DNA from 2 places in the Suilimivivens sp. genome. Region 2 is predicted to be linked to the other one. Evidence: predicted binding sites of a transcription regulator. Region 2 holds the regulator's gene; the other holds the start of a gene.
The links. Region 2 encodes HrcA, which represses chaperone genes, less so after heat shock. Its sites were predicted from a motif close to TGTTAGCACTCNNNNNNNNNGAGTGCTAACA; they were not measured.

Region 1 (5,283 bases), on a different contig from region 2:
TTCCAGTGCCTTCAAAACGATCTGTGCACCTGTCTTCTCATCACCCTCCAATGTATCAGCCAGTTTTGCAACTTCCTTGGATGCGTGGATATAAGCAGAACCACCACCACAGATGATACCTTCTTCTACAGCTGCTCTTGTTGCTGCCAGTGCATCCTCAAGACGAAGCTTAGCTTCCTTCATTTCTGTTTCAGTAGCAGCACCTACACGGATAACAGCTACGCCGCCTGCCAGCTTGGCAAGTCTTTCCTGTAATTTCTCTCTGTCGAAATCAGATGTGGTCTCTTCGATCTGACCCTTGATCTGATTGATTCTTGCTGCGATTGCTTCCTTATCGCCTTCACCGTCAACGATAACAGTATTCTCTTTCTGAACCTTAACAGATTTTGCACGGCCAAGCTGATCCATCGTAGTATCCTTCAGTTCAAGACCAAGCTCGGAGCTGATTACCTGACCACCTGTAAGGATTGCGATATCCTCCAGCATAGCTTTTCTTCTGTCGCCATATCCGGGAGCCTTGACAGCTACTACATTGAAAGTACCACGCAGCTTGTTGACGATCAGAGTTGTCAATGCTTCACCCTCTACGTCCTCAGCAATGATCAGCAGCTTTGCACCTGACTGAACGATCTGCTCCAGTAAAGGAAGGATCTCCTGAATATTGGAAATCTTCTTATCTGTGATCAGGATGTAAGGATTGTCAAGAACTGCTTCCATCTTATCCATATCTGTTGCCATATATGCGGAAATATATCCTCTGTCGAACTGCATACCTTCTACAAGGTCGAGCTCTGTCTGCATGGTCTTGCTTTCCTCGATTGTGATAACACCATCTCCGGAAACCTTTTCCATAGCATCTGCTACGAGCTGTCCTACTGTCTCATCACCAGCAGAAATAGCTGCTACTCTTGCGATATGCTCTTTTCCGTTTACCTTGGAGCTCATCTTCCTGATTGCCTCTACAGCAGTCTCAGTGGCCTTCTTCATACCTTTTCTTAAGATGATCGGGTTAGCGCCTGCTGCCAGGTTCTTCATTCCGGCGTTTACCATAGCCTGTGCCAGAACAGTTGCTGTTGTAGTACCATCACCTGCTACGTCATTGGTCTTGGTTGCTACTTCCTTAACAAGCTGTGCACCCATGTTCTCGAATGCATCTTCCAGCTCGATTTCCTTTGCAATGGTAACACCATCATTGGTAATTAACGGAGCACCAAAGGACTTGTCAAGAACAACGTTTCTTCCTTTCGGTCCAAGGGTTACTCTTACTGTATCTGCTAACTGATTTACGCCTGCTTCCAGAGCGGCACGTGCTTCTGCACCATATTTGATTTCCTTTGCCATAATATATCGGCCTCCTTTAACTTTTTCTTTTTTCAATAAGATTACTGGATCACTGCAAGAATATCATTCTGCTTTACGATGATATATTCATCCTCATCAAGCTTTACTTCTGTTCCTGCATATTTGGAATAGATAACCTGATCTCCAACCTTAACTTCCATCTTAACTTCCTTGCCTTCAACTACTCCGCCAGGACCTACGGCAATAACCTCAGCCTGCTGTGGCTTCTCCTTGCTCTGTCCTGGTAAAACGATACCGGATTTGGTAGTTTCTTCTGCCACTAACTGCTTTAAAACAACTCTGTCTCCTAAAGGTACTAATTTCATATGAACTGCCTCCTTAAATTATGTTAACTTAATCATTTTCTTTGTTCTGTTAGCACTCATTTAATTTGAGTGCTAATCACTAAAACCTATATTAATTTTATATGCCTCTGTTTGCAAGCAGTATTACAGTTCGTTTTTAACATCTTTTCTCTTATTATCTCGTTTTTTCTCTTTTTTTCTTTCATTTTCTTATTTTCGTGTCACAGAAATGATTTAATAAATAGTTTATAATTTCCTCTGTCTGAATGCTGTATTCCCCATGCTTAAGCTGCAAAGTGCATCATACTGTCCGTACATTTTCTGTACCTCATTCTCCAGAATATAATAATGCCTGACGTAGGGAATGAGCAGGATCAGCAGGGCAATCTGTCCGTAGGATGCTACCTTTCCTGCCGGAATTTCCTCTACTGCAGAAAGAATCTCATAGATCAGATCTTCATTTAAAGTTGTCATATCCCTCTCCTATCCGCTTCTGTTTTCCTGTATGTATAACAACAGAAAAACGGTATGGCCCCTGCCATACCGTATCCCATATCCTTTCAGAAATGCTTATCTGATATCCGCTTTACTTAGCCTGCTTCAGCCCTTTTCTGAGGCGTTCCTGATATCCCCTCGCATTCTTCACTTCAAATTTGTTATTGAACATTTCGTACTCTGCATCAGAAAGTCTGTCTTCCAGCTTTTCTTCAATATTTGTCTTGATCACATACCCGATCGCTACTGAAGGTGCCAGGATCCTGTCCTCATAGGTATCACAGGCTCTCTGCACTGCTTCCATATATGATTCGGCCTCTTCCTCGGTTGCCATGGGGATAAGTACCCCGAAAGCATCTCCGTCAATCCTTCCGATTATGTAATCCGGACCTGCCTGATTCTTCAGGATCGCCGCCACAGTCTGGATCAGTCTGTCACTTTCCTCATCTCCAAAGTGGTCATTGACAAATTTCCAGTCATTGATGTTCACATTCAGCACGGCGATCGGTACTGCCTCCGACCGGTCAATTGCTTCCATTCTGGTGAGAAAATAATTTCTGTGGTAAACACCTGTCAGCGGATCATCCGTTTCATTCTGGCTGATCTGGCGGCGTCTTTCCTTCAGAAGCCGCTCAAGCTCCTCAAGATAAATACTGGTCTCCCTGCGTTTGTAGGCCTCCTCGCCAAGCTCCTCCAGAAGAGCAACGGTTCTGTCTATCATATCAGAAATCTGTCCACTGTTTTCTGCAGACACGATTTCTTTAATATAAAGATGTCCGATCGTACGGTCCTGTACCCTGATCTTCCGCCCGGGATCATTGACAACATCCGGATAAAACCCCAAAAAGCTGTCCCCGATCACGATCTCCTTTTCTCCGTGTCTTGCCGTCAGAAGGATATTGATCTCCAGCACATCTGCAAGACTCTGCAGATACTCCCTGACGGTATCCATATCGTATAAATGGGAAAATGAATAATTCTTGATATTCTCCCTGATCCTTCTGTCATAAGGTATTGAATGATATCCCATAAGCTGTTCTCTCCCGTAAATCTAATCCCTTTCGTCAAGTATACCGTTTTTGAGATATTTTATCAAGCAATTCTCCAATGAATTTTATGTCCTGCTGACTGATATATCCTACCTTATGATAGGAAAAAGCATTCTCACCCTGACGCACCTCATAACCTCTGTACATCACATCATAAAAACCATAAAAAACAGCCGCTGTGTCTGTAAGGATCTCATTTTCCCAGCTGTCCTTCCTCTTGACCCCACGATAATACAACTTCAGGTGCGTGGCCTCGTGAGCCAGTACAGCAACAAGTGTATCCACCTGATAGGTCTTCTGGATCTCCAGCCTGATCGTGGTAAAGGCAAGATCTGTTTCGATCTCACCTGCCCGGTCTGTCACCGGTGTATGCTGGATCACCAGCTTAATATAGCTGCCGTCCATGCCAAGATGCTCACAGATATCACACAAAAGCTCCTTCAATGCTTCTTCATCTTCTCTATCCTGCTGTAGGCTTTGGATCAGCTCCTTTGGCGGTGTATAGGGTGCAAACGGCTCCTTTTCCTTCTTCACAAGCTGATCCACACAGCTTTCCAAAAGCTCATGGGGCACCTGCTTAAAAGCCGCCTTCGGAACCGGTGCCTGCTTCATGATAAAGCGTTTGACCACAAAATAAATAAAGCCAAATATTGTCAGTACCCGACAGATATTGCTGAATGTCAGATACGGAAGTAACTCATTCAGTCTGTTCACTCCTACTTTCCTCTTTTCCTGCGGCTGTCATAAGTTACATTTTCAGAAAGATTACAATACTCCCCGGTTCTTGTATAGGAATCCGTCAGATGACTGGTATGGAGCATTCTGCCAAGAGCTTCATCCTCCCATGGCTTCCATTCCTTATCCTTCTTTTCCTTTCCATCCTCTGAATGCCCCGGCATGCCGCCCTCTCCAGCCATTTTCCCATCGGCAGGACTGTCTGGCATTTCTTTCTGCCTGCCAAGTATCTTCTGGATCTTCTGTGGGAATTCCCGGACCGGCTCTGTTATATGCTCTTTCACAAAATTCTGGAATGCCGCTTTTATATTCTGGAAAGCAGCCATAAGATGGAGAGACTGCCCTCCTGTCTCCGCTGTCTGTCCCTCATCTCCAAGAGAATTCCAGAACTCCTTAAGGATCCCTGTGCGGGTATTTTCCCCGGGAGTTTCCTTTTTAACCGTATGAGTGATCTGACAGGTATCCCCGTCCCTTGAATATGTGGATTCCCTCTTCCGGTAAACTGTGTTTTCTGTATTGGCTCCGTCCGGCTTGGTTCTGTCTGCCTGGCTGTCATTTTCCTTTGCTGCTTCCTTATTTTTATAAAGATAGTTATCCTGATAACCCTTTCCGGAAAACCCGGTATAATCATTACGGATCCTCATAAGACCACCTCCCGTCATGTACCTCTTTTCTGCCTTTTCTACTTGAATATTAGCACAGAAATCATGTCCCTGTCACCTGAAACATGACTGCTTTCCCTCGTCTTCTCTTTGTAATCTTTGCAATATCTTAACACCTGAAAATTGCCAGTGCCCTGTAATCGGAGTATAATATTCTTATGGGAAAATTACTGATGATGAAAAGCAGAAAACTATTAAAAAATATTCTGATCACACTGGGACTGACGGCACTGGCCACAAGCATTGCTTTCTGGTTCTTTCACCATGTACCCGAAAATCCAGCCAATATTGCCCTTGTTTACATCACGGCTCTGGTTCTGATAGCACGCTTTACAGATGGTTATCTCTACGGTGTACTGGCATCCCTTGCCGGGGTTATCTTTGTAAACTATCTGTTCACCTATCCTTATTTTGAGCTGAACTTTACACTGACCGGTTATCCCGTTACCTTTTTATTCATGCTGATCATTTCCATAACGATCAGTGCCATGACGTCCCAGATCAAAGATCAGAGCCGGATTCTTGTGGAACGCGAAAAGCTGCTTATGGATGCTGAAAAGGAAAAAATGCGGGCCAATCTGCTGCGAAGCGTATCCCATGATCTGCGCACACCTCTTACCGGCATTATCGGAAACAGCTCCACCTACATAGAAAACTATGATACCCTTTCTGAAGAAGAAAAGCTGAAGCTAGTAA
Region 2 (5,283 bases):
GTTTTGGGGTTAAAGGATATTTCCGTATGGCGTACTGTATTGATACGGAGAAGGTGGAAAGATCCCTGGAAGCCCTCCGCAGATTCGTGAAAGAGAATTATTAGGCGCGGATAGCTTTAAAGACTGCCACGGGCAGCAGAAAAGGAGTGAGCGTATGTACCAGGCAGGACTTGTTTTGGAAGGCGGTGGTATGAAGGGTGTGTATTCATCCGGCGTACTGGACTTTTTCCTGGATAAAGGGCTGGAATTTTCTTCCTGCTACGGCGTGTCTGCAGGAGCCTGTTCCCTGTGCAGCTTTCTGTCAAAGCAGCGGGGCAGGGCTTATCATGTGAATGTGGATTATCTGGATGATAAGAATTACTGCAGTGTATACAGTCTGCTGAAAACGGGGGATCTGTTTGGGGCAGAGATGTGCTATCACAGGATTCCGGATGAACTGAATCTGTACGATTATGATACTTTCAACCGGTATCCGGGCACCTTTTACAGTGTAGTTACAAACATAGAAACAGGACTTGCCGAATATATTCCTATTAAAGATATGAAGAAGGATATTGAAGTGGTCAGGGCATCGGCCTCACTGCCTCTTGTAGCCAATATCATCAGCTGGAACGGCAGAAAATATCTGGATGGCGGAATTTCTGATGCTATCCCGATCCGGAGATCCATAGAGGATGGCAATCAGAAAAATGTGGTGATCCTGACAAAGGAAGCAGGGTACCGCAGAAAGCCGACCAAGGTGGCAGGACTGGTTAAAATGAAGTACCGGAAATATCCAAAGCTTTATGAACTGATGAAAAACAGATATCTTACCTACAACGCCACACTGGATTATCTGGAGGAACAGGAAAAGGAAGGCAGGGCCTTTGTTTTAAGACCACAGCTTCCAAGTGGTGTGGGAAGGATTGAGAAGGACAGAGGAAAACTGCAGAAGCTGTATGAGACCGGCTATGCAGATGCAGAAAAAAATTATGACAGACTGATGGAATACCTGAAGGGAGAAACAAAATGTTAGAGATCATAAAGGCAATCGTCTACGGAATCGTGGAAGGCATCACGGAATGGCTGCCGATCAGCAGTACCGGACACCTGATCCTGGTAGAAAGGCTGATCCCGTTTCAGGAGACCAGTGATGGATTTTTCCAGATGTTTGATGTGGTCATCCAGCTTGGAGCCATTCTGGCAGTTGTGGTTCTGTTCTGGAATAAGATCTGGCCTTTCTACAGCAAAAAGAATCTCCGCTCCAGAAAAGGTGGCATCGTGAAGAGCGCCAAAGATCCGGCAGTGGGAAATGTGGCGCTGAGCATGGATGCCTTCTGGATGTGGGTCAAGATCGTAGTGGCCTGTATCCCGGCAGTGATCTACGGACTTCTTTTTGATGATATGGTCAGTGCTGCTTTTGAAAAGGAAATCGGAGAAAGCGGTGTGACTGTACAGGTGATCGTGGTCGCTGTGATGCTGGTCCTTGTAGGTATTCTGTTTATCGTGATCGAGAACTGGAATAAGAACCGGACACCGGTGACAACAAAGCTAACCCAGCTAACCTACAGGGATGCACTGATCATTGGTCTGTGTCAGCTTGTGGCAGCAGCGCTTCCAGGTACATCCAGATCCGGAGCTACTATCCTTGGTGCGATCATGATCGGTATTTCCAGAACGGTAGCGGCAGAGTTTACCTTTTTCCTGGCGATCCCAGTCATGTTTGGTGCAAGCCTTCTGAAGGTAGTAAAATTTGGCTTTGACTTCAGTGGTATGGAAATGGCATGCCTGCTCACCGGCACGGTGGTATCGTTTATTGTCTCTGTGTTTGTACTGCGGTTTCTGATGGGCTATATCAAGAAGCATGACTTTAAGGTTTTTGGCTGGTATCGTATTGTTTTAGGCATCCTGGTACTTCTGTATTTTGGCTTATCTGCCTGAAAGTTGACAGGATTTCAATTATGGAGTACACTTTCATCATGATATAGATACTAATTCATGCGGGTGAGAACCCTTACGTGTGCCAGCGTATCTGCTTTCACCGGCTGATTGACATGAGAGATCTGCTCTTGTGTGAAAGGAGTCATTGTTATGGAAGAAGTTAAGAAGACAACAGCAAAGGTAGTCGCCAAGGCAGCACCAGCAGCCAAGGCAGCAGAAGAGAAGAAGCCTGAGGTCAAGGCAGCAGCACCTGTTAAAGAGGTTGAAGCAAAGAAGGCTGAAGTAAAGAAGGCAGCGCCGGCAGCCAAGGCAGAGAAGAAAGCACCTGCGAAGAAGGCACCTGCAAAGAAAGCTGAAGTAAAGAAGGCAGCACCAGCAGCCAAGGCAGAGAAGAAAGCACCTGTTAAGAAGACAGCTGAAGTAGAAGAAACCGTAAACTTCCAGTTCAGCGGCAAGTCCTATACACCGGATGATCTGATGAAGATCTTCAGGGATGTATGGAAATATGACATGAACGGAAGAGAAGAAGATATCAGGAATGTAGAGCTTTATGTAAAGCCTGAAGAGAATACTACATACTTCGTTGTAAACGGCAGTATTACAGGAAGCTTCTTTATCTAAAGTAAGATATCGTACAGCGAAAGAAGATCCGGCGACTGATCTTAAAGACCGGAATATAAGAGAAAAATTAGAAATCCTGCAGGATTTTCCTGCAGGGTTTTTCTTTATAATCTTTAGAATTTTTTAATAAATATTTTCGTTATATCTGTTGACAATACCCATAGTAAGTGATAGTTTATGTTATGTAGATATTAGCACTCTAATGAGTTGAGTGCTAACAACCATAAAAGAAAGAGTTGGAAAGGGGATGACGGATATGCAGCTGGATGACAGAAAGATTAAGATCATGCAGGCCATTATCCGTAATTACCTGGAAACCGGGGAACCGGTGGGAAGCAGGACCATTTCCAAATATACAGATCTGAATCTTAGTTCGGCAACGATACGGAACGAGATGGCTGATCTGGAAGAGATGGGTTATATTTTACAGCCCCATACCTCCGCAGGAAGAATTCCTTCTGATAAGGGATACCGCTTATATGTGGATACCATGATGGAGAAGAAGGATAAGGAACTGGAAGAACTGAAGGAGCTCATTCTGGAGAAGGAAGACAAGATGGATAATCTGCTGAAGCAGGTAGCAAAGCTTCTGGCGGTGAATACCAACTATGCCTCCATGATCTCGGCACCGGCAGTTCATAAGAACAAGATCAAATTCCTGCAGCTTTCCAGAGTAGATAAGAATCAGCTGCTTGCTGTGATCGTTATGGAAGGTAACATGATCAAGAACAATATCCTTCCCGTAGCAGAGGAGCTGGATGATGAAACACTTCTGAAGCTGAACATCCTGCTGAATACACATTTAAGCGGTCTGGCGCCGGAGGAGATCAATCTTCCGATGATCACAAGGATGAAACAGCAGGCAGGCATACACAGTACCATCGTCGGAGACGTGGTAGATGCGCTTGCAGAAGGGATCAAAGAGGAAGAGGATCTTGAGATCTATACAAGCGGAGCCAATAATATTTTCAGGTATCCTGAGCTTGCAGACCAGCAGAAGGCGAGTGAGCTGATCAACACCTTCGAAGAGAAGGAGAAGCTGACAGAGCTTGTACAGGACAGCCTTTCTGATAATAATGAAACAGGCATTCAGGTTTATATTGGAAACGAGACTCAGATCCAGTCCATGCAGGACTGCAGTGTGGTAACTGCTACCTATGAACTGGGAGAAGGCATGAGAGGTACGATAGGAATTATCGGACCAAAGCGTATGGACTACGATAAGGTAATTGGAACTCTGAAGACCATTACGCATCAGCTTGATGAGCTTTACAATAAAAAGACGTAGCAAGGAGAGGAATGAAGCAGATGGCAGATGAAAAGGATATTAAGAAAGAAATTGAAATAGAAACACCGGAAGAGGAACCGGAGACACCTGCAGAGGAAACAGAAGCAGAAGTGGAAGAAGCTTCTGAAGAGACAGAAAAAGTGCAGGAAGAGGAAGCCAAAGAAGATAAGAAGGCTTTCAAGAAGAAACAGAAGGCAGACAAGAAGCAGGATGCCATGAAGGAGAAGATCGAAGAGCTGGAGGATAAGGTCAGACGCCAGATGGCTGAATTTGATAACTTCCGTAAGCGTACCGACAAGGAAAAGACAGCCATGTTTGAAACCGGTGCGAAAAGTGTGATCGAGAAGATCCTTCCCGTGGTAGATAACTTCGAAAGAGGTCTGGCCACGATCCCGGAAGAGGAGAAGGGTACTCCTTTTGCAGAAGGTATGGAGATGATCTACAGACAGCTCATGACAGAGCTTGACAAGATGGAGGTAAAGGTCATACCGGCAGTGGGAGAGGAATTTGACCCGGCACTGCACAATGCAGTGATGCAGGTAGAAAGCGATGAGTATGAGTCCGGCGTGATCGCTCAGGAGCTTTTAAAGGGCTATACTTACAGAGATGCTGTAGTAAGGCACAGTATGGTAGCAGTAGTTGCATAATAAAGGAATCACAGTTATTTTTCAATGTAACAGAACAATAAAAGAGATTAAACTTTCAGGAGGAGAGAATTATGAGTAAGATCATTGGTATTGACTTAGGTACAACAAACAGCTGCGTAGCAGTTATGGAAGGTGGTAAGCCCACCGTTATCGCCAACGCAGAAGGCGCAAGAACAACTCCCTCTGTCGTAGCATTCACAAAGACAGGAGAGAGACTGATCGGTGAGCCTGCAAAGCGTCAGGCAGTTACTAATGCAGAGAACACCATTTCTTCTATTAAGAGAGATATGGGTACTGACAGAGGACGTACAATTAATGGTAAGAAGTATTCTCCTCAGCAGATTTCAGCTATGATCCTTCAGAAGCTGAAAGCAGATGCTGAGAGCTACCTTGGTGAGAAGGTAACAGAGGCAGTTATCACTGTTCCCGCGTACTTCAATGATGCACAGCGTCAGGCAACCAAGGATGCAGGTAAGATCGCTGGTCTTGATGTAAAGCGTATCATCAACGAGCCTACAGCAGCAGCACTGGCTTATGGACTTGATAATGAAAAAGAGCAGAAGATCATGGTTTATGACCTTGGTGGTGGTACCTTCGATGTTTCCATCATTGAGATCGGTGACGGTGTCATCGAAGTTCTTGCTACAAACGGTGATACACACCTTGGCGGTGATGACTTTGATAACAGACTGACACAGTGGATGATCGACGAGTTCAAGAAAGCAGAGGGTGTGGATCTGTCAAATGACAAGATGGCACTTCAGAGATTAAAGGAAGCTGCAGAGAAGGCAAAGAAGGAGCTGTCTT

Region 1: WJQ40_RS09350 (co-chaperone GroES) is a predicted target of HrcA. The motif match lies at 1,715-1,745, and genes of this name have one in related genera.

What each region holds. Positions count from the first base shown of each region.
Region 1 is NZ_JAXXXI010000045.1:28,674-33,956, reverse strand. Features, by position in the region: gene groL (chaperonin GroEL) at 1-1,341, opposite strand, end outside; gene WJQ40_RS09350 (co-chaperone GroES) at 1,383-1,667, opposite strand; gene WJQ40_RS09345 (MGMT family protein) at 1,893-2,120, opposite strand; gene WJQ40_RS09340 (GGDEF domain-containing protein) at 2,233-3,171, opposite strand; gene WJQ40_RS09335 (hypothetical protein) at 3,206-3,904, opposite strand; gene WJQ40_RS09330 (hypothetical protein) at 3,907-4,569, opposite strand; gene WJQ40_RS09325 (DUF4118 domain-containing protein) at 4,746-5,283, shown strand, end outside.
Region 2 is NZ_JAXXXI010000004.1:53,556-58,838, forward strand. Features, by position in the region: gene WJQ40_RS00570 (pyridoxal phosphate-dependent aminotransferase) at 1-104, shown strand, start outside; gene WJQ40_RS00575 (patatin family protein) at 155-1,015, shown strand; gene WJQ40_RS00580 (undecaprenyl-diphosphate phosphatase) at 1,009-1,920, shown strand; gene WJQ40_RS00585 (DUF6465 family protein) at 2,071-2,541, shown strand; gene hrcA (heat-inducible transcriptional repressor HrcA) at 2,798-3,829, shown strand; gene grpE (nucleotide exchange factor GrpE) at 3,850-4,476, shown strand; gene dnaK (molecular chaperone DnaK) at 4,548-5,283, shown strand, end outside.